Regions from separate parts of the Glaciibacter sp. 2TAF33 genome, predicted to be linked through region 3. Evidence: predicted binding sites of a transcription regulator. Region 3 holds the regulator's gene; each other region holds the start of a gene.
What was found. Region 3 encodes HspR, which represses chaperone genes until heat shock. Its sites were predicted from a motif close to AAGTTGAGTCNNNNNGACTCAACTT; they were not measured.
Positions count from the first base shown of each region.

Region 1: AB4Y94_RS16480 (ATP-dependent Clp protease ATP-binding subunit) is a predicted target of HspR. The motif match lies at 7,097-7,121, and genes of this name have one in related genera.
Region 2: AB4Y94_RS07900 (Hsp20/alpha crystallin family protein) is a predicted target of HspR. The motif match lies at 2,564-2,588, and genes of this name have one in related genera.

Region 1 is NZ_JBFRFS010000018.1:19,963-29,901, reverse strand. It holds gene AB4Y94_RS16510 (Gfo/Idh/MocA family protein) at 1-462, opposite strand, end outside; gene AB4Y94_RS16505 (LysR family transcriptional regulator) at 582-929, shown strand; tRNA gene AB4Y94_RS16500 (tRNA-Lys) at 1,259-1,334, opposite strand; gene AB4Y94_RS16495 (inositol monophosphatase family protein) at 2,017-2,817, shown strand; gene AB4Y94_RS16490 (septum formation family protein) at 2,823-3,332, shown strand; gene AB4Y94_RS16485 (LLM class flavin-dependent oxidoreductase) at 3,399-4,433, shown strand; gene AB4Y94_RS16480 (ATP-dependent Clp protease ATP-binding subunit) at 4,463-7,081, opposite strand; gene AB4Y94_RS16475 (hypothetical protein) at 7,190-7,501, opposite strand; gene AB4Y94_RS16470 (globin domain-containing protein) at 7,673-8,839, shown strand; RNA gene ssrA (transfer-messenger RNA) at 8,922-9,297, opposite strand; gene AB4Y94_RS16460 (glycogen debranching N-terminal domain-containing protein) at 9,389-9,939, opposite strand, start outside.
Region 2 is NZ_JBFRFS010000006.1:152,891-162,829, reverse strand. It holds gene AB4Y94_RS07910 (stealth family protein) at 1-1,024, shown strand, start outside; gene AB4Y94_RS07905 (phosphodiesterase) at 954-1,892, opposite strand; gene AB4Y94_RS07900 (Hsp20/alpha crystallin family protein) at 2,066-2,512, opposite strand; gene AB4Y94_RS07895 (NADP-dependent oxidoreductase) at 2,755-3,672, shown strand; gene AB4Y94_RS07890 (phosphatase PAP2 family protein) at 3,837-4,658, shown strand; gene AB4Y94_RS07885 (type III polyketide synthase) at 4,765-6,120, shown strand; gene AB4Y94_RS07880 (class I SAM-dependent methyltransferase) at 6,130-6,984, shown strand; gene AB4Y94_RS07875 (FAD-dependent monooxygenase) at 6,977-8,392, shown strand; gene AB4Y94_RS07870 (DUF7059 domain-containing protein) at 8,747-9,939, shown strand, end outside.
Region 3 is NZ_JBFRFS010000005.1:217,634-227,572, reverse strand. It holds gene dnaK (molecular chaperone DnaK) at 1-1,693, shown strand, start outside; gene AB4Y94_RS06450 (nucleotide exchange factor GrpE) at 1,702-2,343, shown strand; gene AB4Y94_RS06445 (DnaJ C-terminal domain-containing protein) at 2,336-3,337, shown strand; gene AB4Y94_RS06440 (heat shock protein transcriptional repressor HspR) at 3,340-3,753, shown strand; gene AB4Y94_RS06435 (class I SAM-dependent methyltransferase) at 3,856-4,995, shown strand; gene AB4Y94_RS06430 (ROK family transcriptional regulator) at 5,082-6,308, shown strand; gene mmsA (multiple monosaccharide ABC transporter ATP-binding protein) at 6,503-8,026, shown strand; gene mmsB (multiple monosaccharide ABC transporter permease) at 8,023-9,363, shown strand; gene AB4Y94_RS06415 (substrate-binding domain-containing protein) at 9,437-9,939, shown strand, end outside.

The DNA of each region.
Region 1 (9,939 bases), on a different contig from region 3:
CCGGTCGATCACCTGTACCTGCGGGATGTAACGGGTCTTCATCGCCTCCATGACGAAGACGTCACCGGCACGGGCGAGCTCGCGCACCTCGACGGCTTCTGCTGCCGTGCGCATGAACGATTTCTCGACCAGGGCGTGCTTTCCCGCCTGGACGCACATGACCGTCTGGGCGTAGTGCTCGCTCATCGGAGTGGCAATGTAGACGGCGTCGACGGTGTCGTCGGCGAGGAGGTCCTCGTAGGACCCATATGACTGCGCGATGCCGTACGAGTCGGCAAAGTCGGCAGCACGCTGCGCGGTGCGCGAGGCGACGGCGGTGACCTGTTGGCCGGTGTGTTTCATCAGCGCGGCCACGAAGTGCCCGGCGATGAGACCGGGGCCGAGGATGCCCCAGCGCAGTACCGGAGCGTCGCGCGGGTCTGGATGGGCGGGCGCCGGCAGCGAATTCGGGAACGCGGTCATGCCTTGATCGTAACGGTGGGCTCCGCACGCCCGATGCGTGGCCGGGGCTCCGGCTCTGCGCAGGGGCGCGTAGCCTGTATGGCGAGCCGTTCGAGGAACGGCCCAACGAAAGGTGTCCCGTGGACAACGCCCGACTCCGGCATTTCATCGCCGTCGCAGAGGAGCTCAATCTGGGCCGAGCCGCAAAGAAAGTCACCCTCACGCCGTCCGTGCTGGGCGCATCCGTTACAAAGCTCGAGACCGAGTTGGGGGTGCAGCTGATCGACCGCACCACGCACGATTTCGTCCTGACAGAGGCTGGAGCGGCGTTCTTGGTCGAGGCGCGCGCGACGCTGGCCGGCACGGCGCGGCCGGGCCGCGCGTTCGCCCCGCAGGCCGGCGGCAAGGCCAAGGCTTCGAAGGGCAAGGGCAGGGCGCCCGCCGTGAAGGGCCAGCCGAAAGTCGGGAAACGCCGGCAGTCACGCTAACGGCACTCCAGAGACAAGAAAGGCCCCCGGTCACGACGAGCGCTCCCGGGGGCCGATCCTATATCGGGGTCTCCCGTTCATCTCTAACCCGAATAGAGACATACGGCAGCCCACCACCTATACAACCCGGTTTAACGCGTTAAGCCACTACCCCCGTTCGGGCTGGGGGCGGCTCAGCGAGTGAGGCATGCTGATTCACCTGCACCAGCGGCGACGCTCAGGCGCCAAAACATCACGGATCACCGCCCTGCATCAAGCGGATGCTCGCGATCGTCGCAACGAAGGAAGACCCGGTCGAAATCATCCGACCGGGTCTTCCTCGCACTACCTGGTGCACCCCCCGGGACTTGAACCCGGAACCCACTGATTAAGAGTCAGTTGCTCTGCCAATTGAGCTAGAGGTGCAGACATTCGGTTCGGGAGCAACCCGAACCGACGACCAAGACTAACACCCATATTCGGGTCGGTGCCAATCGAGCGCGCCGCCCGGGCGAGTCCCCCCGCGCATTGCGCATTTCCGGCGTGGACGCACCGATCTTGGCGCGCACGGGCGCCTCCCGTTCGGAAACCCGACCGCCGGCAGCCGGTTCACGCCGCCCCTTCGCGCCGACCCCCTTCGTCCCTCTCGCTCCACCCCCCTTCGCACCGACCCGATACCCGCCGATCCCCTTCCGCACCGAGCCGATACCCGCCGATCCCCTTCCGCACCGACCCCATACCCGCCGATCCCCTTCGCGCTGTGGTTTTTGCCACGCGCGCATGGCAGGCCATCCGCGCGTGGCCAAAACCGCAGCGTGAAGAGAGGAAACCGCGGCGCGACAGGTCGAATCCGCCGCGCGTGGCCAAAACCTCAGCGCGACGGGAGGAACCTCAGCGCGACGGGAGGAACCACAGCGCGACGGGAAGTAGCCACAGCGCGACGGGAAGTAGCCACAGCGTGACGACGGAAGGCACGGCGGTCCTACACGGCCGCGCACCGCCCCACAGCCGCAGCCGCGCAGCGCACCGCGGCCGCGCAGCAGCCCACCGCCCGCAGCCGCACAGCGCAGCTGCCCGGCACCTCGCGGGGAATTACTATCCTTGGGATGTGACCCAACCGGCAGAACACCCCATCGACACCGACCTCGAGCTCGCCTTCGCCCTGGCCAATGCGGCGGACGCCATCTCCCGCGACCGCTTCAGGGCCGTCGACCTGGAGGTGTCCAGCAAGCCGGACCGCAGCTACGTCACCGACGCCGACAAGGCTGTCGAGCTCGCCATCCGCACGCTCGTCGAGCAGCACCGGCCGGACGACGCCTTCTTCGGCGAAGAATTCGGCACGGCGGGCGAGGCCAGCCGACAATGGATCATCGACCCGATCGACGGCACCGCCAATTTCCTCCGCGGAGTCCCCGTCTGGGCCACCCTGATCTCCCTCGCCGTCGACGGCGTTCCGGTTCTCGGCGTGGTCAGCGCCCCCGCCTTCGGCAAGCGCTGGTGGGCCGAAGCCGGCGGAGGCGCCTGGCTGCAGGAGGCCGGGGCCGAGCCGCGTCGCATCCGTGTCTCCGGAGTCAGCGACCTGGCGGATGCGTCACTCAGCTTCCAGAGCATCGCCCAGTGGGACGACGCCGGCTACCTCGACCAGCTCATCGACCTCAGCCGCCGGGTCTGGCGGGACCGGGCCTATGGCGACATGTGGGCGTACATGCTCCTGGCCGAAGGCCTCATCGACATCGCCGGCGAGTTCGACCTGAAGCCCTATGACATGGCCGCGCTCATCCCTATCATCGAAGAGGCCGGCGGCCGGTTCACCTCCATCGACGGCCTCACCGGCCCCTGGCACGGCACCGCCCTCGCCACCAACGGGCTGCTGCACGAGGAGACCCTCACAGCCCTGCAGTTGGACTGAAGCGGATGCCCGGTCCACAGTTGACGCAGCGCCCTGCGCCGGCCTGGCGCGCGCTGACGTGCACGGTGATGATCGCATCCGCCGTTCTCGTGCTCAGCGGATGCTCCGCCGACCACGTGCCGGACGCACCGTTCCCGAGTGCGCAACCGGCGGCATCCGCTGCCCTGCTCGCGCCGCTGGCCGTCGGCGACTGCGTGAACGGCTCCGCTGACACCCTCTTGCGCGACCTCACACAGGTGAAGTGTGAGGAAGGCCACGATTACGAGGTCTATTCGGCGTTTGATATGCCCACAACGGCATATCCCGGCGACGATGCGGTCACTGCTGCGGCCGAGTCGGAGTGCGCTTCGGTGTTCGAGTCGTTCGTCGGTGTACCGTACCCGCGTTCAGCGCTTGACTACGCCGCGCTCACGCCCGACGCTGCCGAGTGGGACGGTGGCGATCGCCGGGCCGTGTGCCTGGTCGGCGACCCGGCCGGGCCGGTCGCCGGAAGCCTCGCCGGTATCCGGCGATAACCCGGCCCACGCCATCGCCTGGCGTCATCACGTACTGTCAGCGGTATGACGCGTACCCTCACTGGTATGAAGAGAATCGGGTTCCTGTCCTTCGGTCACTGGCAGCCGATACCGGGCAGCGCGACCCGCGCCGCCCGGGACGCCCTGGTCCAAACCATTGAATTGGCGGTGGCGGCCGAGGAGTTGGGAATCGACGGCGCGTACGTGCGCGTGCACCATTTCGCGCGCCAGCTGGCCTCACCGTTCCCCCTGCTGGCGGCGATGGCGGCGCGCACCAGCCGGATCGAAATCGGTACCGGCGTTGTCGACATGCGCTACGAGAATCCGCTCTATGCCGCGGAGGAGGCGGCGGCCACCGACCTGATCAGCGACGGCCGACTGCAACTCGGTATCAGCCGGGGCTCACCCGAAACGGCGCTGCGGGGGTATGAGACCTTCGGCCACGTCCCGGCGGAGGGCATGACGGATGCCGGCATGGCCCGGGCACACACGGAGCTCTTCCTCGCCGCCATCGACGGGGCGGGCATCGCCCAGGCCAACCCGCAGATGACCGGCACCTCAGGGGCGCTCATGATCCAGCCGCAGTCCGCCGGTCTGCGGGAGCGCATCTGGTGGGGCTCCGGCACCCGGAAGACCGCCGTCTGGACGGCGGAGCAGGGCATGAACCTGATGAGCTCGACGCTCTTGACCGAAGACACCGGGGTGCCGTTCCACGAGCTCCAGGCGGAGCAGATCGCGCTTTACCGGGCGGCGTGGGCCGAAGCCGGGTGGGAGCGTGAACCGCGGGTCTCCGTGAGCCGCAGCGTGCTGCCCATCGTCAGCGACGTGGACCGCGCCTACTTCGGCGGCATGGCCGATGGCGAGCAGTCCGACCAGGTCGGCTACCTCGATGGCGGGCTCGCCCGGTTCGGCAAGAGTTATGTCGGCGAACCCGACGCCATCGCCACCGAGTTGGCCGCGGATGCCGCGGTGCAGGCCGCCGACACGCTGTTGCTCACGGTGCCGAACCAGCTGGGCGTCGACTACAACGCCCACCTGCTCGAGACCATCGCCCGGCACATCGCACCGGCCATCGGCTGGAATGCGGCCGGGGCTGGGTAGCCCCGGCCGCGTGATCCGGACGAACGGCGTTACGCGGCCAGCGGCATCCGTTCTCGTTCAGCTCTCACGACCAGCGCGTCGCCGTCCACCGACACGGTGACCCGCCCACCCGCCTCGAGTTCCGAGGCAACCAGCAGGTCGGCGATGCGGTCGTCGAGTTCGCGCTGGATGACCCGCCGCAGCGGCCGGGCGCCGTATTCGGGCTCGTAGCCGTGTGCAGCGACCCAGTCCACCGCCTCATCGCCAACACTGAGGCCGATCCCCTGTGACGCCAGGCGGGCCTGGGTCGCATCGAGCAGCAGCCGCACGATCTGCCGCAGCTGCGGCTGGTCGAGCTTCTGGAACAACACCACTTCATCGATGCGGTTGAGGAACTCGGGCCGCATGGCCTCGCGGAGCTTGCCCATCACCCGGTCGCGCAGGGCCTTCTCTGAACCGAAGCCGTTGCCGGATCCGTCGGTCTGGGCCACGAACCCTAGCGCGCCACTGCGGCTGGCCAGGAACTCAGAACCGAGGTTCGAGGTCATGATGATCACCGTGTTGCGGAAGTCCACCGTGCGCCCCTGGCCGTCGGTCAGGCGTCCGTCGTCGAGCACCTGCAGCAGCAGGTTGAATACGTCGGGGTGGGCCTTCTCGATCTCATCGAGGAGCACCACCGAGTAGGGGTTCCGCCGGACGCGCTCGGTGAGCTGGCCGGCCTCGTCGTAGCCGACGTACCCCGGAGGGGCACCGACCAGCCGGCTGACGGTGTGCCGTTCGCCGAACTCGCTCATGTCGAAGCGCAGCATCGCCTTCTCGTCGCCGAACAGCGACTCGGCCAGCGCCTTGGCGAGCTCGGTCTTGCCGACCCCGGTCGGGCCGAGGAAGAGGAAGCTGCCGACCGGGCGGCGCGAGTCACCCATGCCGGTGCGGTTACGCCGCACGGCCTTCGCGACCATGGCCACGCCGTCGTCCTGTCCGATGACCCGCTGGTGCAGGTCGGCTTCGAGCCGTCCCAGGCGTTCGCGGTCGCCGGCGGTGAGCCGGGCGGCCGGGATGCCGGTCGAGCGGGAGATGACTTCAGCGATTTCGGCCTCGTCGACCACCGGCACAGCGACAGGGCCGGCAGCAGCATCCGTTGTCGCGGATTCCAGCGCCTGGTTCACCGTCTCCATCTCGTCGCGCAGCGCCGAGGCCTCCTCGTACCGCTCAGCGGCCACAGCCGCGTTCTTGGATGCCTCAAGGGAGGCCAGCTGCCCGCGCAGGGCGTCGAGCTCGGCCTCGGTGTCGTCCAGGCCGGCCAGCACACCGAGCTTCAACCTCAGGCGCGCCCCGGCCTGGTCGATCAGGTCGATCGCCTTGTCCGGCAGGAAACGGTCGGGGACATACCGCGCCGACATCTCGACCGCACTGCGAATGGCCGCGTCCGTGTAGGTCACGCCGTGGTGCTCCTCGTAACGGCCCTGCAGCCCGGCAAGGATCAGCACGGCATCCTCGATGCCGGGCTCCCCCACCGTGACCGGCTGGAACCGCCGCTCAAGCGCCGGGTCCTTCTCGACCCGGCGGTATTCCTTCAGCGTCGTGGCGCCGATCACGTGCAGCTCCCCGCGCGCCAGGCGGGGCTTCAGGATGTTGCCGGCGTCCATTCCACCCTCGCCGCCGCCCCCGGCGCCCACCACGGTGTGCAGTTCGTCGATGAAGACGATGAGTTCGCCGGCGTGTGCGCTGATCTCGTCCATCGTGGTGGTCAGGCGCTCTTCGAAGTCACCGCGGAAGCGGGTGCCGGAGACCATGGCTGGCAGGTCGAGGGCGATCACACGCTTGCCCCGGAGCTGCTGCGGCACCTGGCCGTCGACGATGGCCTGCGCCAGTCCGTCGACGATCGCGGTCTTGCCGACCCCGGCCTCGCCGATCAGCACCGGGTTGTTCTTGGTGCGCCGCGACAGGATCTCGATGGTCTGCTCGATCACCTCGGCCCGGCCGATCACCGGGTCGAGCTTGCCCTCGCGGGCGCGCTGGGTGAGGTCGATCCCGTAGGTGTCGAGCATCGGGGTGGCGGTTGCGGCGCCGTCAGCGGATGCCGCCTGCCCGCCTTCGCCAGCCGTCCCGTCCGGACCGGCCTGGCCGTTCTGGCCCTGTGCGGCCTTCACCGCACCGGCCTGGAGCGACGCCGGGGTGATCCCGGCCGTCATCAGTACCTGACCGGCGGGAGAATCCTGGTTGAGGACCAGCGCGAAGAACAGGTGCTCGGGGTCGATGTAGGTGGAGCCGAATGCACGAGCCACCTGGTGAGCGTCGAGCAGGGCGCGCTGTGCGGAGGGCGTCAGCGCCGGGGCGCTGTCCTCGGTCGGCGACGAGTTTTCCGGCAGCCGGAGGTCGGCGGCCGTGATGATCGCTGCCGGGTCTGCCCCGGCGTTCCGCACCGGATCAACGATGGGTGCCTGGTCGACCATCACCCGGAGGATGTGCAGGGCATCGACATCGGTGTGGCCGTGCTCGACGGCGAACCGAGCGGCCCGGGCGAGCACCTCCTGGGTACGCCGGCTCAGCAGCCGGGTGAGGTCGATCGGGCGGGCAGACCGCGCGGAGTGCTGGCCGTGCAGGTACCGCGCGATGAACTCGTCGAACGATCCGTTCCCCGAATCGTCGGGGCCGAAGAATGTTGGCATGCGTCCTCCTGGTGAAACTTGAGTGCCACTGACTCAACTTAACGCGGAGGGGCGAGATCCATTCCCGGATGTCGAACACAAACAGATGCGGAGGAGCGGGACACCCGGTTACGAGCCGATGATGCGGAGTCGTCCGCGCAGGAAGGGCAGCGAGGGCGCCGAGTACTCGAGCGTGATCGGAGCCGCCCGGTCGGAAACCTCCACGCTGTACTCAGCGACGCCGAACGTCCACAGCCGGTTGAAGAGGAACACCCGCACGGTCGTCGGTTCATCGACCGGCGCCTGCCAGGTACCGGTTCCCCACTGCGCGGGGTGACCCCGCCCGCCGAAAACGACGGTCGGTCGTGGATACCACCCGAACCACGGCTTATGAAGCAGAAGCTCAAGGCGGCGCACATTCGCTGGCGTGGGGGGCGTCACGTCCACAGTGTATGTCGATATCCCACCTTCGCGTCCGAGCCACGGGCGAACGGGTGAAAGAGAAGAACGCGGGAGTGTTACGCTTCTTCTACACGTCGTAGAAATACCCCGGTGAGCCCGGGTATTCGCGACAACGCTGCGCAGTTCCCGGTGCAGAAATAGGAGAAACGCATGCTCTCAGCTCAGTCATCTTCACTCATCTCGGCAACCCTGCCGCTCCTGACGGAACGCATGCCGGCCATTGCCAGGAATTTCTACGAGCGGATGTTCGCCGCCCACCCTGAGTTCCTTGACGGCTTGTTCAGCCGTTCCAACCAGAAGAACGGTTCCCAGCAACAGGCCCTTGCCGGAAGCATCGCCGGTTTCGCCCGCCACATGGTGGAGAACCCGGACAGCACGCCCGAGGCACTCCTGGCACGAATCGCACACCGGCACGTTTCGCTCGGCATCCGCCCCGACCAATATGACATCGTGTATCGGCACCTCTTCGACGCGATCGCCGAAGAACTCGACGACGTCATCACGCCAGAGATCGGGGCTGCCTGGACCGAGGTCTATTGGCTGATGGCGCATTCCCTGATCAAGATCGAGCAGGGCCTGTACTCTGCCGCCTCCAACGGTCAGCCGTGGACCCCCTGGACCGTGGTCGGAAAGGTGAAAGCGGGGAGCGAGGCTATGACATTCACCCTGGAACCCGCAGACGACGCCACCCCGACGCCATCCCGGCCCGGCCAGTACGTCAGCGTGAAGGTGCGCATGCCAGACCGAATCGACCAGGTGCGGCAGTACTCGCTTTCCTCTGGCGGCGACCCAACGGTGCGCGTATTCACCACCAAGCTCGATGCCGACGGCGAGGTCTCCCCCGCGTTACACCGCACAGTGGAAATCGGCGATGTCGTGATGCTGTCCCACCCGTGCGGGGACGTCACCCTGGACTCCGGCGACCATCCGCTCGTCCTGGCCTCTGCGGGAATCGGCTGCACGCCGAGCGCATCCATTCTCCGGTCCCTAGTGGAGACCGACTCCAAACGGGAGGTCCTGGTTCTGCACGCCGAGAGCAGCGTTGAACGGTGGGCCTTGCGTGACCAGATGCGCCGTGACGTTGAGGTGCTGGACGCGGCTGAGCTGGAGTTGTGGCTCGAGACTCCCACGGACGGCGCGCACGAAGGGTTCATGAACCTCGACGACGTCACACTCCCGGCCGATGCGTCGGTGTACCTGTGCGGGCCGCTGCCGTTCATGCGAAAGATCCGGTCGCAGGCTCTGAAATCAGGAGTCCCGGCCAAACGCATCCACTACGAGATCTTCGGATCCGACGTGTGGCTGGTTGACGCCTGACCGGCCGTTCGGGCATCCACGTGCACAAAAAGGGCCGCCCAACCGGGCGGCCTTTTCGCGACAACAACGCGTGACAGGACCGATGTGGAGATGGGGGGAATTGAACCCCCGTCCACTGCTGTGGTCATGTGCCTTCTACGGGTGTATCCAGTGAAATCGTTCTACTCGGCTCCGGAATTTGCCACTGGCATCTAATCCGACGAGCCCAGCCTTCGTTTGAGTCCCTCTACACCCCGCGGCTCAGTGTAGAAGCAATCTCTCTCAATTGCGCCAGGGTCCGGGTAGAGAGCATTCCCGGTCTGACGGACTTCATTAGTGCTTTCGCTTAGGCAGCGAGAGCGAAGTCAGTGCGCTTTGAATTGGCACTTATTGTTTTGCGGGGATCGTTTACGAGATAACCCTGCATCCTCGACCCGCTTCTCACAATTGCGCAGGCAATGTCGAAACCGATCATCCCCATGCACACCTGAAAAGGTGGGTCCTGTCACACGCTGTTGAGTTTCCAAACCTGCGCCGCAGGAGTTACCAAGGCGGGCGCAGCCTTTCACACTACAACACTTTCGAGGTGGGATCTATGCCCGGCGCGGTGGTCCCCGTCACATGACCCTCGGCGTCCGTTGTCACTCCGAACGGATGCCCGGCGAAGCGAAGGCCGTCAACGGTCACCGTGCCCAGTCCCGGCAGCGGGGAGATCGCCACCGTGCCGCTGCGGGGATCCGGCGTCAGGCCCAGCGCTGTGGCGAGTACCGCCACGGCCGCGCCGGCCGACCAGGCCTGCGGCCGGCACGCAGCCGGGTACGGCACCGGTGCGGCGAATTCATCGGCCGGGTCGCCCGAGTGCAATTCCGGCATCCGGTAGTCGAAGCCCTCGGCCGCGGCGAGCAGCCCGCGAATCAGCGCCGCGGCTTCCGCTCCGAAACCGGACCGTCCGAGACCGCTGATGGCGATGGCCGTGTCGTGGGTCCAGACCGACCCGCCGTGATAGCTGAGCGGCCAATACCCGCGGGCGTCGGTGGACATGGTGCGGAGGCCGTATCCCGAATTCAGCGCCGCGCCGACCAGGCGGTCGGCAACGAGCCGGGATCCGGGCTGATCGAGGA
Region 2 (9,939 bases), on a different contig from region 3:
CCAGCGCGAGCGCGCCAAGCGCATGGAGGCCTACGTCGTGGGCGAGGGCGACGAGTCGGAGGCGCGGTTCCGTCAGATCGACGAACTCAAATACGCGCTGCGCAGCGTGTACCTGTTCGCGCCGTGGGTGCGGCGGATTTTCATCGCCACCGACTCGCCGGCCCCGGCCTGGCTGGCCGACCACCCGCGGGTCACGCTGATGCGGAGCGCCGACTTCTTCACCGACACCAGCGCTCTGCCGACGCACAATTCGCACGCCGTCGAAAGCCAGCTGCACCACATCCCGGGACTGGCCGAGCACTTCCTGTATTCCAACGACGACATGTTCTTCGGGCGTCCCGTTGGACCTGAGCTGTTCTTCTCGCCGGGCGGCGTGACGAAATTCATCGAGGCATCCACTCGCATCGGGCTGGGCGAGAACGACCCGTCGCGGAGCGGTTTCGAGAACGCGGCCCGGGTGAACCGGGCCCTGCTGCGGCAGCGGTTCGGGAAGGTCACCACCCGTCACCTCGAGCACACCGCGGCTCCGCTGCGGAAGAGTGTGCTCCAGGAGATGGAGCGTGAGTTCCCCGAGGACTTCGCCCGCACCGCGGCGAGCCGCTTCCGCTCCGCGACCGACATCTCGGTCACGAACTCGTTCTACCACTACTACGCGCTGATGACCGGCCGAGCGGTCGCCCAGACCCAGGCGCGCTCGATGTACGTCGAAACCACCCTGCGGGTGGCGCTGCGGCAGATGAAACGGCTCGGCAAGCGTCGTGACCAGGACATGTTCTGCCTCAACGACGGCAGCTTCCCCGAGATCTCCGACGACGTGCGCCGCACCGCGGTCACCGAGTTCCTCGAGCGATACTTCCCGTTCCCGGCGCCGTGGGAGCACGAGTTCCAGGACCAGCGCAACCAAGCCCTGGCCGAACGCCAATTCGCCAGGCAGGCGTCGATCTCGGGTTCGGTCAGTGCAGAACTCGGATCGGGCGGGTCATGGGTGGCTCCCGGTATGCCGGAAGCGTACCCGCCGGCCTGATTTGCGTGCCCGCGGCCGCGAGGCGGCGCTGGCTCTCATCCGGATCGATGTAGTCGAGCGCCGGGTAGGAGCCGAGCGGCACCACGGAGTGCAGCACCGTGTCAGGGTAGACGTGCACGAGGTTGAATGCGCGGGCGCCGTCACGGCCGCGGGTGCCGCCGACCGGCACGTTCAGGTCCTGGGTGTAGCAGGTCGCCGAGGCGACCGACACGGGAATCCCGGCGAATGTCGCGGTCGACGAGTAGTGCAGGTGCCCGGCGATGATGCTGCGCACATCGGTGCCGCGCAGGACCTGGGCCAGTTGAGCCTGGTCGCGCAACTCAACGGATGCCGCCAGGTCAAGCACGCTCGGCACCGGCGGGTGGTGCATGGCGAGGATGGTCCCATCCGGGGCCGGCACGGCCAGTTCGCTCGCCAGCCAGTCCAGTTGTTCCGGACTGACCTCGCCATGGTGGTGGCCGGGTACGGAAGAGTCCAGCGTGATGACGCGCAAGCCGTTGATGTCCTGCACGTCGTCGATGGGGTTCGTCGTCGGCAACTCGTCGAGCAGGTTCGCGCGGAACGCCGCCCGGTCGTCGTGGTTGCCCATCACCCAGATCACCTGGGCGCCCAGCCTCTCCGCGGCCGGCTCGACGATCTCGCGCAAGCGGTCGTAGGCGCCCGGCTCACCACGGTCCGCGAGGTCGCCGGTGAAGACGATGGCCTCGGGGCGCCCGCCGGAGGCTTCGAGCTCGTCGAACAATTCGGCGAGGTGCCTGGTGCTGTCCACGGCACCGTACAGCCGGTTTTCACCAGCGAGGAGGTGCGTGTCACTGAGGTGGAGAAGGAAATGGTCCGGCCGGGGATACTCGGCCGTTCGGTTGCTCACGGAGCTTCCATTCGTTGGTAAGTACGCACTCTGCGGCGCGCGCACTAACGGTACTAACCATTATTCGATCATGCCTTTATGAACATTGAGTGTACGCCACGCCCCACTACGGGGGCTGGCAGGTGTCGAGCCTGCCGCGACGCATCGCGGCAGGCTCGCTGGCGGCACCCGGTCTACTTCGTGATCTGGTGCTCGCCCTCCTTCACCGTCACCGTGTTCGCTTCAGCGCTTGAGGTGACCTCGATCTTGCGCGGCTTGGCCTTCTCGGTCACCGGGATCGAGACGCTGAGCACGCCGTTGTCGTAGCTCGCGGCGATCTTCTCGATGTCGATTCCCTGGCCCAGGTTCAGCTGGCGCAGGAACGACCCGGCCTGGCGTTCCCGGGTGAGCCACTTCACACCCTCATGGTTCGCGAGGGTGCGCTCGGCACGGATGGTCAGCAGCTGGCCGTCCACATCGATGTCGACGGAACCCGGGTCGATGCCGGGGAGGTCTGCGCTCAGGATGTAGACGTCGCCCTCTCGGTAGAGATCCATCGGCATCAGGCGGGGCCCACGCGAGTCCATCAACGCGCCGGCGATGCGGTCGAGGTCACGGAACGGGTCGAAATTCATGGCCATTGTTGTACTCGCTTTCTTCGGGCCGACCGGCCCGACTCGCACTCGTTTAGAGAGTTGAGTCGAGGTGACTCAACTGTGATTAATTTAGCACTCGTCGATCGAGAGTGCCAAGTATGCTTGCACAACACACCGTTAGCCCTGAGCGAACACCAGAGCCGGGTCCTCGCTGGCCCCGCCCGCGACCGGCACGACCTGGAAAACTGGAGGAGCGGCATCCGCTCGCACCTGTCTAGGCTGGGCGCATGGCACGCTACGTTCGCTTCGACAAGTTCGGTGGCACCGAGGTTCTGCGCGTCGTCGACGATGAGCCGATCCAGGCCGGTCCGGGTGAGGTCCGGGTACGGGTGCACAGTGCCGGCCTGAACATCGTCGACTGGAAGATCATGAACGGCGGCCCGGCTGCCGCGCGGTACAACGCCACACCGCCATGCGGGAACGGGAACGACTTCGCCGGGGTGGTGGACCAGGTGGGCAACGGCGTCACAGGCATCGACGCCGGCGATCGGGTGTTCGGCGGCAAGCGGATGTGCGCGCAGGCCGACTTCGTGGTGACGGACCCCGACACGCTCCTCCGGATGCCGGACGCACTCGATTTCGACACCGCAGGATGCCTCGACATCGCCGGGCGCACGGCATGGGCCAGCGTGCACTCGCTGGGACTCGGCAGTCACGACACTGTGCTGGTGAGCGCGGCGGCCGGCGGCGTCGGCGTGCTCGCTGCCCAGCTGGCGCTCCGCACCGGCGCCCGGGTCATCGGCACGGCGAGCCCGGCCAACCACGAATTCCTGCGCAGCATCGGGGTGATCCCGGTGGAATACGGCGAGGGCCTCGTCGACCGGCTTCGGAAGGTCGCGCCGCGCCTCACCGCGGCACTCGACAACCACGGTCCGGCGACGATCGACGCCGCCCTGAAACTGGGCGTGCCAGGGAACCGGATCAACACCATCGCCGCCCGCGGCCACAAAGAGGACGCCGGGATCACCAACATCGGCGGTGCGGACGCGACCTCAGGCGACCTGGGCGTCGTTGCCGCGTTGGTCGCCTCTGGCGAGATCGTGCTCCCGATCGACACCGTGTATCCGCTGGAGCGCGTGCGAGACGCGTACGGCCACCTTGCTCGTGGACATCTTCGCGGGAAGATAGTTCTCGCCCTGGTCTGAAACAACCCCTTGCGATCGACGCGAATCGGCGTAGATTAACGATCAACACCGGATGCGAATCCGATGAGAAGGGCCCGGGAGCCGATGAAGCTGCCGGGTCCTTCGCTATGTCGGGAGGGTCTCCCAGCAGCCTGTGCGAAGGTGGAAGGGTGCGTGCCCACCCGATGATCCGTCCTCTTGTCTTCCTCCTGGCCGCATCCGCTTCGGTCGCGGTGTTCATCGTGCTCTACCTGTTCTTTGTTCGCACGCACGACGGACAGCTCGTGGACCAGCTCGCGTACGACGGCGCCGAGTTCGGCCGGCGCAGCGTGGCGCCCTTTGCGCAGCAGTTGCTCGACGCCCTGCCGACGGTGTCCGGCGTCATCGGAGTCGTGCTGACCATCGTCGTCGCGCTCGTCCGCCGCAACTGGCTGGGACTCCTGATCGCTTTCGGAGCCGCGGGCGCGGCGGCGGCGACCACCCAGCTGCTGAAATATGTGATCCTCAGCCGTCCCGACTTCGGCGTCGAGGGCTATGCAGGCAACTCATTCCCGTCCGGGCATACAACGGTCGCGGCCGCGTCGGCGCTCGCGGTGTTCCTCGTCTCGAGCCCCCGATCACGACCGACTGTCGCGGCCTGGGGGACAGCGTTCACCGTCCTGGCCGGAGTCTCGACGCTGGCCAACCAGTGGCACCGCCCCAGCGATGTGGTCGCGGCGCTGCTGGTGGTGGCCTTCTGGGGCTGCGCCGGCGGCCTCGCCTTGAGCCTGTTCGGCCGACAGGCTGCGGGCGCCGCGCCCCGTCGCACGGGCGTCGTCCGGTGGTGGATCGCCGTGCCCTTCCTCTTGGTCTCCCTGGTGGCATTCCTGATCACCTTCCAGAGCGCCTCCACCGCGAACGATTCGCCGAACACAGTGATCGCCTACGTCGGCGGCGCGACGGCGATCATCGCGTCGGGATTCACCCTGGCCCTGCTGGCGACCCGCACCTTTTCGCGGCTGCCATAACCGCCGTCACTGTCCGTGCGATGCGCCGACGCGGCATCCGTCGTTGCGCCTGCACGTTGAATGAGAATAGGTGTTGTCAGACGAGGGTGCGTGCAACACTGGCCCTATGGCCGTCACGTTGCGAGCGCTCCAGACCGTAGTTCCTCCGACAATTCTGATCCAGGACCAGGTGCGCGACGTGTTCGCCGCCCAGCCAGACCTCAGTCGCCTCGCCCAGCGACTGGTCTCCACGTCGTTCAACATGTCCGGCATCGAGAAGCGTCATACGGTGATCGAGGAACTGACCCTCGATGCCGACGGCGCCCACCCGCAGTTCTTTGATCCGGTGAGCCGGCTGCTGCTCATACCGAGCACTCGGGTGCGGAACGAGTTGTACATCGTCGAGGCGACGAAGCTGTTCGTCGAAGCCGGGCGTCGGGCCCTCGCCGCCTGCCCGGGCGTTGACGCGGCGGACATCACCCACGTGGTGACGGTGTCCTGCACCGGTTTCTACGCTCCCGGGCCGGACTACATGCTGGTGCGGGAGCTCGGGCTGAACCCCTCGACGCAGCGCTACCACCTCGGATTCATGGGCTGCTACGCGTCGATGCCGGCGCTCCGCATGGCCAAGCAGTTCGTCGAGGGCGACCCGAACGCGGTCGTCCTCATCGTTAGCGCAGAGTTGTGCTCACTGCACCTGCGCACCTCCAGCGACCCGGACACCATCGTTGCGTCGTCGCTGTTCGCCGACGGGGCGGCCGCTGGGATTGTGAGCGGCCGCGCGCTGGCGCCGGGCGAGACAGCGCTGAGCCTGGATCACTTCGAGACCGTGATCACCCCGGTCGGCGAGGGCGACATGGCCTGGAAGATCGGCGATGAAGGCTTCGAGATGGTGCTGAGCAGCTACGTTCCGCACATCATCGACGACCACATCGAAGGGGCCCTGGCCCCGTTGTTGGCCCGTGACCGCCAACTGTGCGAGCTGCTCGACCGGGACGGAACCCTGCCGGCGTCGCGACACGCGCCGCCGGAGCCGGGGGAGGAGCCGGGACTGGGGTCAGGGCTGGAGCCAGGGTCGGAGTCAGACCCGGTGTCGCTGCCGGTGTCAGTGGGTGCGGATACCGTGAGCGGTGATGGACCGAATGACGGAACACTCACCGGGTCCCTCGCGGCGGACGCGGGGGCATCCGTTGCCCTGCTCGCGAAGCCCCTGAACGTGGCGATCGAGCATTGGGCGATTCACCCGGGCGGGCGCAGCATCCTCGACAAGACCGAGGCGAAGCTGCGGCTGAGCGAAGAGCAATTGCTGCCCTCGCGGGAGACGCTGCGGCAGTACGGCAACATGTCCAGTGCCACCGTGCTGTTCGTGCTCAAGGCGATACTCGACGGGACGGCGACCGAAGCCGACCAGCGCGTCTGTGCGATGGCCTTCGGACCGGGCCTGACGGTCGAGACCGCGCTGATGACCGTCACCGCCGGGTAGGACCGCATGGTGCGCGCCGCTGCGCGGCCGGAGGTGTGGCGGCCGCTGGCGTCGGGCTCGCTGGTGTCGCGTGACGCCATGCTCACCGAAAGCATGGACAGCCCGGATTGCGACCCGGAGCTGTTGCGCCGCACCTACGCGCAATTCCGCTTCGTGAATCCGTTCGTGTCGGGCTGGCGGGCCATCTACCGTCGGGATATCCGGGCGCGGCTGTCGACGACACGGCCGTCCACCCTGCTCGATGTCGGCTCCGGCGGCGGTGACGTGTCCCGGGCGCTGGCCCGCTGGGCGGCCCGCGACGGCCTGCGCCTCACGGTGATCGGCATCGATCCGGATGCCAGGGCCCACGAGTACGCGACCAGTGGGCCGCCGATGCGTGGCCTGTCGTTTCGTCGGGCGTTCAGCTCGGAGCTCGTCGCCGAGGGAGCACGCTTCGACTTCGTGGTGTCGAATCACGTCCTGCATCACCTCACCGCCGCCGACCTTGGCGGCCTGCTCTTCGATTCGGAACGCCTGTGCGCGCAGGGGGGTCGGGCGCTGCACGCCGACATCGCCCGCAGTCGTTTCGCCTACCTCGGGTTCGCGCTCGTAACCTGGCCGTTCTTCCATCGCTCCTACATCCGCGCAGACGGGCTCTCGTCCATCCGCCGGAGCTACACGGTTGCCGAACTGCGGGCGGCAGCACCCCGAGGGTGGCAGGTGACCCCCGGGTTGCCGTCGCGGCTGGTGCTGCGCTGGTCGGCGGTGACGTCGGCAGCGACTTCGGCAGCGACGTCGGCAGCGACGTCGGCAGCGACTGCGGTGGCTACGGCGGCGCCATCAGCCGCGACGTCGGCGGCGGCAGACTCGGCGCGGGATGCTTGACGTCGCGATCGTCGGGGGCGGCCCGGTGGGCATGTTCCTCGGCTGCCTCCTCGCGACCCGGGGCCTGGACGTGCGCGTGTTCGAGCAGCGCACCGAGCCGTCGATGCGCTCGCGGGCCATCGGCATCCACCCGCCGTCGCTGGCTGCCCTGGACCAGATCGGTGTCGCGGAGCAATTGCTGGGGCGGGCAGTGCAGATCCGCGACGGTGAAGTCTGGTGCGACGGCCACCGCATGGGCCGTCTTTCCTTCGAGAAGGCGGCCCCGCGGTTCCCGTTCGTCGTCGCCCTGCCGCAATTCGTGACCGAGGCCTTGCTTGTGGAGCGGTTCGAGGAGCTGGTGCCCGACGGACTTCGCCGCGGGGTCGCCGTGACGCACGTGAGGGAGCTCGACGGCGGGGCGGAGCTCGTCACCGCGGATGGTGGAACCATCGAGGCACGTTTCGTGGTGGCCGCGGATGGCGCGCGAAGTGTGATTCGCCAGGCGGTCGGCATCCGGTGGCGCCAGCTCGGGCGCCGGGAAACATACCTCATGGCCGACTTCCCCGATGTCGCCGGGCTCGTCGATCCCGCCCCCGGCCCCGCCCGCGCAGGGACTGGGGTCGCCGCTGCCGCTGCCGCTGCCGCTGCCGCTGCCGCTGCCGCTGCCGCTGCCGCTGCCGCTGCCGACGCCGACTCGGCCGGACGCCCAGCCGCGGCCACCCGGTCCGAATCCGTTCCGGCGGACCCCGCCTCCGGCGCGAAGACTGGAGTCACCGACCCCGCTGCCGGCGCCGACTCGGCCAGACGCCCAGCCGCGCCCACCCGGTCCGGATCCGTTCCGGCGGACCCCACCCCCGGCGCGAAGCGGGTCACCACCGCGGTCCTGTACTTCGAACGCGGCGGGGTAGTCGAGTCGTTTCCGCTTCCCTCCGGTCGCCGCCGGTGGGTGGCCATGACCGACGAGCTGCTGACGGAGGCGGGCCCGGACGACCTGGCCGACATCATCCGTGCGCGCACTGGCATCGACCTGCCGCCGTCCGTCGACGTGCCCAGCCCGTTCGTGGTGCAGCAGCGGCTGGCGGAGCGGATGGTGGCGGGACGGGTCGCCCTCATCGGCGATGCCGCACATGAGATCAGCCCGATCGGCGGCCAGGGAATGAACCTCGGCTGGCTTGATGCCGTCGCCCTGGCTCCGGCGCTGGCCGCAGCGCTGGCCGACCCGACCGTGGCAGACTCCGCGCTCGGTGAGTTCGAGCGGCGGCGACGGCGAGCCGCATGGATGGCCTCCCGGCAGGCTGCGTTCAACATGACGATGGGCCGGCCGTACCGAGGCGGGAGGCTGCGGGCCCGCAACGGACTCGTGCGTACCCTCGCCCTACCGCCCACCCGGTCTGTGCTCGCCCGAGCCTTCACCATGCGCTGGCTGTAGGGTCCAGGCGGACCACGGGAACCGGCTCTCGCCGACCGCCCGTGGCCAGGAGCGACGGGGCCGGGAGCTACGGTGGCCAAGTCAGGAGATTCTTGAGCGGCGACGCCCGGTGCCCGCCCCGAAGGCCTCATCTGTGCCGGTCGTCGCCCCGACACTCCGTAAATCCCCTGAGCTGGCCCCGGAGTGCTGCGCATAACTCCTGCTATTGGGGTCGGCCCGAGCCCGCCTTCCGCCATTTGCCGCGGAATTGGGCCGGGCAGCCGAGCAAAGAGCAGGAGTTATGCGTCGCGGTGGGGGTATCCCTCACGCAGCCGTGTGGATCGGTCAACGAGATCGGTGCAGTTGAATGGATCAGTGACCTCCACCCTGATCGACCAGCTCCGCACCGACCTGACCGCCGCGAACTACTCGGTGGCGGCGCTCACCGGGCTTTGGGGCGTCGACGCGGATGCCGCCCTGCACCGCAACCAGCGGGTCCCGGCACTGCGGGCGCTCGCGGCGCTTCGCGAGCGCCGCGGAGGCGCGGAACCGACGGCGACCCTCGCCCAGCTGTTTGTGCTCGGACTTCCGGCCGCCCGGAGCGATCTCGAAGCCGCCCTTCCCACGCTGGGAGCGGCGGGCGCGGAGCGCCTCGGGCTCGTATCGCCCGACGTCACCTGCTCCGCGGACCTCAGCCGCTCGGCCGACCCCACCCGCTCTGCCGACCCCAGCCGCTCTGCCGAACCCACCAACTCCGCATCCGTGCGCCCGCTGCTCGACCTGCGCCCCTACAGCTTCATCGATGCGCACGGGGCCGGCAGCTGGTGGATCGCCTCCGACCTCGGCGAACTGGCGCTCGGCCATCCCCTCGGCGAAAGCCACGTCCTCGGCGTCGGCGGTGCTTCCCTCACGCTGTCCGGGCTGATGATTCCGACACCGGTGAGATCGGCCCTCGACCTCGGCACCGGATGCGGCATCCAGGCCATGCACGCCGCCCGCCACGCCGACCGGGTCGTCGCCACCGACATCTCCGAGCGCGCCCTCGAGCTGGCAGCCCTCAACGCCGAGCTGAACGGCATCCGCAACATCGAGTTCCGCCTCGGCAGCCTGTACGAACCGGTCGCGGGGGAGCGCTTCGACCACATCATCTCCAACCCGCCGTTCGTGATCACCCCGCGCGCCGAGGGTGTGCCGAGCTACGAGTACCGCGACGGCGGCATGGTCGGCGACGCGCTCGTTGAGGCCGTGGTGCGGGATGCCGGTGCCCACCTCACGCCCGGCGGCATCGCCCAGCTGCTTGGCAATTGGGAGTACACAACGGATGTCTCGGGCCGGCCCGTCGACGCCTTCGGCCGCTTGCGTGGCTGGTTGGACGCCTCTCCGACTGGACCGCTTGACGCGTGGATCATCGAACGTGAGGTGGAGCTGCCGACCGAGTACGCCGAGACGTGGATCCGCGACGGCGGTACCCGCCCGGACACGCCCGACTTCGATCGGATGTACAACGCCTGGCTCGACGATTTTTCCGCCCGAGGGGTGCGCGAGGTCGGCTTCGGCTACATGTTGCT
Region 3 (9,939 bases):
TTCGAGCGTCAAGCGTCACATGGGCACCGACTGGAACGTCGCGATCGACAACAAGAAGTACACCCCACAGGAGATCTCTGCCCGGATCCTGGCGAAGCTGAAGCGCGACGCCGAGTCGTACCTGGGTGACACCGTGACGGATGCCGTCGTCACCGTTCCCGCCTACTTCAACGACGCGGAACGCCAGGCCACCAAGGAAGCCGGCGAGATCGCGGGCCTCAACGTGCTGCGCATCATCAACGAGCCGACCGCCGCCGCCCTCGCCTACGGCCTCGACAAGGGCAAGGAAGACGAACTCATCCTGGTCTTCGACCTCGGTGGCGGAACCTTCGACGTGTCCCTGCTCGAAGTGGGCAAGGACGACGATTTCTCCACCATCCAGGTGCGCTCCACCGCCGGCGACAACCGCCTCGGCGGCGACGACTGGGACCAGCGGATCGTCGACCACCTGATCAAGAAGTTCAAGGAGACCACCGGCGTCGACGTCTCCAACGACAAGATCGCCAAGCAGCGCCTCAAGGAAGCCGCCGAGCAGGCCAAGAAGGAACTCTCGAGCTCGATGTCGACGAGCATCCAGCTTCCCTACCTGTCCCTGACCGAGAACGGCCCTGCGAACCTCGACGAGACCCTCACCCGGGCCCAGTTCGAGCAGATGACGCAGGACCTGCTCGACCGGACCAAGAAGCCGTTCCAGGACGTCATCCGTGAGGCCGGCATCAAGGTCGAGGACATCGCGCACGTCGTGCTCGTCGGCGGCTCCACCCGTATGCCCGCCGTCTCCGACCTGGTGAAGCTCGAGACCGGCGGCCAGGAGCCCAACAAGGGCGTCAACCCGGACGAGGTCGTCGCCGTGGGCGCCGCCCTCCAGGCCGGTGTGCTGAAGGGCGAGCGCAAGGACGTCCTGCTCATCGACGTCACCCCGCTGTCGCTCGGCATCGAGACCAAGGGCGGCATCATGACCAAGCTCATCGAGCGCAACACGGCCATCCCGACGAAGCGCAGCGAGACCTTCACCACCGCTGACGACAACCAGCCGTCCGTCGCGATCCAGGTCTTCCAGGGCGAACGTGAGTTCACCCGCGACAACAAGAACCTGGGCACCTTCGAACTGACCGGGATCGCCCCCGCACCGCGTGGGGTTCCGCAGGTCGAGGTCACCTTCGACATCGACGCCAACGGCATCGTGCACGTGTCCGCCAAGGACAAGGGCACCGGCAAGGAACAGTCGATGACCATCACCGGTGGATCCTCGCTGGCCAAGGAAGACATCGAGCGGATGGTGCGCGAGGGCGAAGAGCACGCGGCGGAAGACAAGCGTCGCCGTGAGGCTGCCGAGACCCGCAACACCGCCGAGCAGCTCGCCTACTCGATCGACAAGCTGATCAAGGACAACGCCGACAAGCTCCCCGAGGACGTCAAGAACGACGTGCAGGGCGATGTCGACGCGCTGAAGTCGGCCCTCGCCGGTGACGACGACGCGGCCGTCAAGACCGCGTTCGACAAGCTGAACGAGAGCCAGGGCAAACTGGGCGAGGCCATCTACGCCTCGAGCCAGGCGGATGCCGCGGCAGGCTCGGCCACCGACTCCGGTGCAGAGCAGCCCGCTGACGCCGGCAACTCCGACGAAGACGTTGTCGACGCCGAGGTTGTCGACGACGAAGACCCCTCGACAGGCCCAGGGACCGGGAAGTAGGCGACGATATGACAGACGAGAAGCGCCATGACGGCGAGCCCGTGAACGGCCCGTCGGACGATTCTGTCGACCAGCCGCAGGCGACGTCCGCATCGGACGCCGTCTCGGCACCGGGCGCGGCAGCCCCGGTGGACGGCGCCTCGGCCGGCGAAGCGTCGGCCGACGGGATCGAGGAAGACGAACTGACGGTGCAGGACATCCTGGACGCGGCGGACCGCGAGGTCGCCGAGCCGAGTGACGAGCACCTCGCCGACCTCAAGCGGGTGACGGCGGAGTATGCGAACTACCGCAAGCGCACGGAATCCAACCGCGAAGTCGAGCGTGAACGGGTTGTCGGCAGCGTCGTCAACGGGCTGCTTCCCGTGCTCGACGACCTCGACCGTGCCGAGAAGCACGGTGACCTGGAGGGAGAATCGGCGTTCGCGACGATCGCGGCCAAACTGCGCGCATCCGTTGAGCGTCTCGGGCTGAGCCCGTTCGGGACCGTCGGCGAACCCTTCGACCCCGAGGTCCACGAGGCAATCTTCCAGCAGCCCAGCCCCGAGGCCGATTCCGAAACCGTCGCTGACGTCATCGAGACCGGGTACCGCCTCGGCTCGACGCTTCTCCGGGCGGCAAAGGTCGTGGTTCGGGTACCCAGCGATGGCTAGCCAGGACTGGTTCGATAAGGACTTCTACAAGGTTCTCGGCGTCTCGAAAGACGTCACGCCGGCGGACCTGAAGAAGGTCTATCGAAAACTCGCGCGCAAGTACCACCCCGATTCCAACCCGGGGGACGCTGCCGCGGAAGCGAAGTTCAAGGAGATCAGCGAGGCGCACTCCGTGCTCGCCGACCCCGAACAACGCAAAGAGTACGACGCCATCCGCGCGATGGGCGGTGGAGCACGCTTCACCGCCCCCGGCGGTGGCGGTGGGCAGGCCGGCGGCTTTGAAGACGTCTTCGGCGGAATGTTCGGTGGCGGCGGGCGCCAGCAGAGCTACACCTTCCAACAGGGCGGCTTCGACGACATCCTGGGGGGCATGTTCGGCGGACAGGGCGGCCAGGGGGGCTTCGGCACTTCGAGCGGCGGCTTCCGCGGGTACGGCGGACCGACCCGCGGCCGGGATGTGGTGGCGTCGGCCACGATCGACTTCCTCACCGCCACCAAGGGCGACACCATCACCCTGCAGACGCAGGACGGTCGCCCGATCAAGGTGAAGATCCCGGCCGGCGTCGCCGACGGGCAGAAGATCAAGCTGCGCGGCAAGGGCCAGCCGAGTCCGGACGGCGGCGAGACGGGCGACATCGTTCTCACCGTGTCGGTGCGGCGGCACCCCGTGTTCGAGCGTGACGGGTTGAACCTGCGCGTGAACGTTCCGGTCACCTTCACCGAGGCGACACTCGGGGCGACGATCGAGGTGCCGACCCTCGGCGGCGAACCGGTGAAGTTGCGTGTAGCGCCGGGTACGCCGAGCGGTCGGGTGCTGCGGGTCAAGGGGCGCGGTGTTGTGACTCCGAAGGGCACCGGCGACTTGCTCGCCGAGGTCCAGGTGGCGGTTCCGTCGCACCTGTCGAAGGAGGCCGAGGAGAAGTTGCACGAATTCGAGGCCGCACTGCCGAAGGAGAACCCGCGGAGCGACCTGCTTGCGCGGGCCAGGGGGTAGTCATGGACGAGGATTCGCCGGTGTTCGTCATCTCGATGGCGGCCGAGCTGGCCGGGATGCACCCGCAGACGCTGCGGCAGTACGACCGGCTCGGCCTGGTGCGTCCCGGGCGCACCGCCGGGAAGTCCCGCCGTTACTCGGTTCGCGACGTGTCGCGGCTGCGGGAGGTCGCCCAGCTGAGCGCTGAAGGCGTGAGCCTGGAAGGCATCCGACGTATCCTCGACCTCGAGGACGCGGTGGCTGGCCTCCGCGGCCGGGTCGCGGAGCTCGAGACGGCGCTCGCCGACGAACTGCTCAACCGCCCCGGCCGTCGCGTCTTCGCGGCCGGCTCTGAGGGTGACGTGGTCTCGATGCGGGCCGGCACGCGCATCCGCCGCTCCAACCAGGTCGTCATCTGGCGCCCCCTCGACCACTAACCTTCCTCCGCGAACCCGCAGTTGTTGGGTCTATAACGCCCGGATAACCCCAACGAGTGCGTTTTCGGCGAGCTGGGTGGGGGGAGCGGGTAGCGTGAGCGGGTGAGGGAATTCGACTTTGGGCAGCTGCGACGTCGCCCGGACGTCGAGGCCGAGAACCTGCACGCTGTCGACGCCAGTGACCGGCTCATCCTCGACCAGGCCGGCGACGCCCTCGCTGCAGCCGGCCCCGGGGATGTCGTCGTGCTCGAGGATCACTACGGCGCACTCACCCTCGGCGCCGCCGCGTTGCACGGCGCCCGCGGCATCCGGGTGCACCAGGACGCCCTCTCCGGTGAACGAGCGTTGTCCGCGAACGCAGCGGATGCCGGGCTCACCGGCGTCTACCGGTCGGCGGACCTCGGTCCCGACCTCCTCACCGGTGCGCGGGTGGTGCTCCTGCAGCTTCCGCGCAGCCTGGCCGCCATGGACGAACTGGCCGGCAGCATCGCCGCCTTCGCGTCGCCGGACGTGCGGGTGTTCGCCGGCGGGCGGATCAAGCACATGACCACCGCCATGAACGAGGTCCTCGGCCGGTACTTCGGTGACCTGCAGGTGTCACGCGCCCGGCAGAAGTCGCGGGTGCTGATCGCGTCGAGGCCCCTGACCGCGGCGAACGCCCCCGCAGCGGATGCCGCCTGGCCTCGCCGCCAGTTCCACGACGACCTCGGCCTCTGGGTCTGCGCGCACGGCGCAGCATTCGCCGGAACGACCCTCGATATCGGCACCCGGTATCTGCTGGGATTCCTGGACCGGATGAAGCCGGACGCCGCATCCGCCATCGATCTCGGCTGCGGCACCGGAGTGCTCGCGGCCGCACTCGCCATGCGCCGGCCCGACATCCGGGTGATCGCGACCGACCAGTCGGCTGCGGCGGTTGCCTCGGCCCGGGCGACGCAAGAAGCGAACGGGGTCGCCGATCGGGTCAGCATGCTGCGAGACGACGCCCTCTCCGCGCAGCCCGACGCCTCGGCCGAGTTGATCCTGCTCAACCCGCCCTTCCACATCGGGTCGTCGGTGCACGCCGGGATCGCCCTCAAGCTGTTCGAGGACGCCGCCCGCGTGCTGGGCCCCGATGGGGAGCTGTGGACGGTGTGGAACACGCACCTCGGCTACCGATCCGCGCTCAGCCGTACGGTGGGCCCGACCCGCCAGGTGGGCCGTAACCCGAAGTTCACCGTGACCGTGTCCACCCGCCGCTGACCGGCACCGGCGCGGGCGCGGAACTGCCGGCGTTACCCAATCGTTGCGTTAACTAGGTGACCACAAGCTGCTAGGGTTGCTGCCAAATGCCATCCGCACCGAAGCCGCCGACGACAGCGCGTAATCCTGGCTCCCAAAGCGCCCTGCGCCAGCTCAACCAGCAGCGCATCATTGACGTGCTCCGCGGGACGGGACCGTCCACCCAGGCCGAACTCTCCCGCCACACCGGGCTGTCGACGGCGACCGTGTCGAACATCGTGAAGCTGCTCGTGGCCGCGAAACTGGTGGACGTCGCGCCGACCACGAGTTCTGGACGACGCGCGTCGTCGGTGCGGCTGGCCGACAACGGAGCGATCGCCGTCGGCATCGATTTCGGCCGCCGGCACCTGCGCATCGTCCTGGCCACCGTCGGCTACACGGTCATCGCCGAAGAATTCGTTGAGCTTCCCCTCGGCCACCGGGCGGAGGAGGGCATCGACCGGGCCTCGACCCTGCTGGGCGAGTTGCTGGTGAGAGCCCAGGTGCAGCCCGCCGCGGTGATCGGAATCGGGGTGGGTATCCCGGGTCCGATCGACGGCCGCGACGGTACTGTGGTGCAGGGCGCCATTCTGCCGGAGTGGGTGGGGATCGACCTGCGCAGCCTCGAGGACCGGTTGCATTTCCCGGTGTTGTTCGACAACGATGCCAACCTCGGCGCCCTGGCCGAGGTCACCTGGGGGCCGCACCACCGCGTCAACCAGCTGGTGTTCGTCAAGATCGGCACCGGAATCGGGGCGGGTCTGATCCTCAATGGGCGGGGCTACCGCGGCTTCTTCGGGGTAACCGGGGAGATCGGCCACGGAACGGCCATCGATCACGGCCTGGTCTGCCATTGCGGCAACCGCGGATGCCTGGAGACCGTTGCCTCGACCTCGGTGATGATGGACCTGCTCAGCCGGGGAAAGAAATCCCGGGTCACAACCGCGGACATCGTCCGGAATGCGCTGAACGGTGATTCGGCCACTCTCCGGGTACTCGAGGACGCCGGCGTCGCCATCGGACGCACCCTCGCCGGCGTGGCGAACCTCATCAACCCGGAGGTCATCGTCGTCGGCGGCCCGCTCGCGGGGCTCGGCGACCTTCTCCTCGCCCCGATCTCCCGGGGCCTGCTGCGGCACGCCGTGCCCGTCGTCGGCGAATCGACGACCCTCGCCATGTCGTCCCTGGGTGACCGGGCCGAAGCCCTCGGTGCTGCGGCGCTGGTCTTGCGGCAACCGCGGTTGCACGGAGCCGCACGCGGATCCGTTGACGACAGGAGCCTCACGCCCGCCTGACATCGGGCTGGACCTCATCTGCACCCCGTACGACGGATGCCCCTCGTTACCGAGTCGTTACCCAGTTGTTACCGCCTCGCTGCGTTCACCGTTTGACGACAATGCCGCCGACAGGGTTGAATTCATTACCGGGCCGGTGGCCCCCGACGAGACAAGGTAGTCAGACGTTGTCCAATCAACCAGTAATCCTCGAGATGCGATCCATCACGAAGGAGTTCCCGGGCGTCAAAGCGCTCGACAACGTCTCGCTGCAGGTGCGGGCGGACGAGATCCACGCGATCTGCGGGGAGAACGGCGCCGGGAAGTCGACGCTGATGAAGGTGCTCTCCGGTGTGTACCCCTACGGCACATACCAGGGCGACATCATCTTCCAGGGCAGTGAATCCCGGTTCAAGGACATCAGGTCCAGTGAGCACGCGGGAATCGTGATCATCCACCAGGAACTGGCCCTGATCCCGGAACTCTCAATCACCGAGAACATCTTCCTGGGCAATGAGCCGATGAAATTCGGCGCGATCGACTGGGTGTCGGCCAAGAAACGGGCCATCGAGCTGTTGGCGCGGGTGGGTCTCCGCGACGACCCTGACACGGCGATCAAGAACATCGGCGTGGGAAAGCAGCAGCTCGTCGAGATCGCCAAGGCGCTCAACAAGTCGGTCAAGCTGCTCATCCTCGATGAGCCGACGGCCGCGTTGAATGAGAACGATTCCCAGCACCTGCTCGACCTGATCCGCGGCCTCAAGGGCAGGGGAGTCAGCTCGATCATGATCTCGCACAAACTCAACGAGATCGAGCAGGTCGCCGACTCGATCACCATCATCCGTGACGGCAAGTCGATTGAGACGCTCGACGTCAAAGCGGATGGCGTCAATGAGGATCGGATCATCCGCGGCATGGTCGGCCGCACCCTCGAGAACCGGTTCCACGAACGGGAATCCGTGATCGGCGACGTGTTCTTCGAGGTGAAGAACTGGACGGTCCAGCATCCGCTCGTCGCGGAGCGCCTCGTGGTCAAGAACTCGAGCTTCACGGTGCGGCGAGGCGAAGTCGTCGGCTTCGCGGGGCTGATGGGGGCGGGCCGGACCGAGCTCGCGATGAGCATCTTCGGCCGGTCGTACGGCAACTACATCTCCGGCCAGATCTTCAAGGACGGCAAGGAGATACAGGTGCGGAACGTGAACGACGCCATCGACCACGGTCTTGCGTACGTGAGCGAGGACCGGAAGGCCCTGGGCCTGAACCTGCTCGACGACATCAAGCGGTCGGTGGTGTCGGCGAAGCTCTCCAAGATCTCGACCGCCTCTGTCGTTGACGTGGTCAAGGAGCACCACGCCGCGGAGGCCTACCGGAAGAGCCTCCGGATCAAGACTCCGACGGTCGACGACGGCGTCAACACCCTCTCCGGCGGCAACCAGCAGAAGGTGGTGCTGGCCAAGTGGATGTTCACCGACCCCGACCTGCTGATCCTGGACGAGCCCACGCGCGGCATCGACGTCGGGGCGAAGTCGGAGATCTACGGAATCATCCGCGACCTTGCCGCGCAGGGCAAAGGGATCATCATGATCTCCTCCGAGCTGCCGGAGCTGTTGGGTGTGTCAGACCGGATCTACACGATCTTCGAGGGCGCCATCACGAACGACATTCCGATCGACCAGGCAGATCCGGAGTCAGTAATGCGAAGCATGACCTCCGCTAAGAGGAAAGTTGGCCAACCATGACTGCAGTGACCGAAAAAAAGGAATCCCGGGGCTTCTTCCATGATCTGGGCAAGATGTTCGGTGGTGGCCAGTCGAGCGGTCGCCAGGTCGGCATCCTGGGTGCCCTGGTCGTCATCATCCTGCTCTTCCAGGTGCTGACGGGGGGGCTGACCCTCGACCCCGGGAACCTGATCAACCTGATCAACCAGAACGCCTACGTGCTGATCCTCGCGATCGGCATGGTCATGGTGATCATCGCCGGCCACATCGACCTCTCGGTGGGATCGGTGGCCGCTTTCACCGGCATCATCGTCGCGACGTCGATGAACAGCTGGCACTTCCCCTGGCCGGTCGCCATCCTGCTCGGCATCGTCATCGGGGTGCTGATCGGCGCCTGGCAGGGCTTCTGGGTCGCGTACGTCGGCGTGCCGGCCTTCATCGTCACGCTGGCCGGCATGCTCATTTTCCGCGGCGGCAACCAGTTCTTCGGCAACTCCGCCACGGTGCCGGTACCGGACGCCTACACCTTCATCGGCGGTGGCTACCTGCCCGACTTCGGGCCCGACTTCGGATTCAGTAACCCGACCCTGATCCTGGGGCTCATCATCGCCGTCGCGGTCATCTACGGCGAATGGCGGGAGCGGCGCACCCAAACCGAGATGGGGTCGGAGAAGGCCCCTCTCTGGGTGAGCGTTGTGAAAGTCGTGATCCTCGATGCCATCGTCATCTACGCGACCATCCTGTTTGCGAGCGGCCGAGTCGGCACCAGCTTCCCGGTCTCCGGCATCATCCTCGGTGTTCTCGTGCTGGTGTACTCGTTCGTCACCAAGAGCACGACGCTCGGCCGCCACATCTACGCGGTCGGCGGTAACTGGCACGCAGCGGAACTGTCGGGCGTGAACATCCGTCGGGTCAACTTCTTCGTGATGTTGAACATGTCGGTCCTCGCCGCCGTCGCCGGAATGCTCGCCGTGGCGCGTTCGGTGGCTTCCGGGCCCGGTGACGGCGTCGGCTGGGAACTCGATGCGATCGCCGCTGTCTTCATCGGTGGCGCCGCGGTCGCCGGCGGTATCGGAACCATCGTCGGGTCCATCGTCGGTGGTCTTGTCATCGCCGTCCTGAACAACGGCCTGCAACTGCTCGGTGTCGGAGTCGACCGGGTGCAGATCATCAAGGGCCTGGTCTTGCTGGTCGCCGTCGGCATCGACGTCTACAGCAAGAAGCAAGGCCGGCCGTCGCTGATCGGACGGTTCAACCGTAACCGTGGAGCGGCCGAACCGATCGATCGCCCGACGGTGGCACCCACCGATCGCGCGGAGGAGTCAGCCCGGCCGCAGTCCACCACGCCGAACCGGTGATTCTCTCCCAAGCCCCTGGAACGCAGCCGTATCCAGGTCCCCCGCACCACAGAAACGATAGGAACTACATCCCATGAGAAAGAAAGCACTCGCGACCCTGGCCGTCGCCGGCGTGGCATTGATGGCCCTGTCGGGCTGCTCCGCCCGTGGCGGATCGACCGGCGGCTCCACCGAGGCTGCGGCCGGCTTCAAGTCAGGTTCGGTCATCGGCGTTGCCCTTCCCGACAAGACCAGTGAGAACTGGGTTCTGGCGGGCAAGCTCTTCGAAGACGGACTGAAGAAGGCCGGATACACGGCTGACGTCCAGTACGCCGCCGCGACCAACACCGTCGCCGACCAGCAGAACCAGATCGGCTCGATGGTCACCAAGGGCGCGAAGGTGATCATCATCGGAGCCAAGGATGGTGGCCAGCTCTCCTCGCAGGTGAAGACGGCGCACGACGGTGGCGCCACCGTCATCGCCTATGACCGGTTGATCCTCAACACCAAGGACGTCGATTACTACGTCGCGTACGACAACGAGAAGGTCGGTGAACTGCAGGGGCAGGCGCTCCTGGACGGCATGAAGGCCAAGTT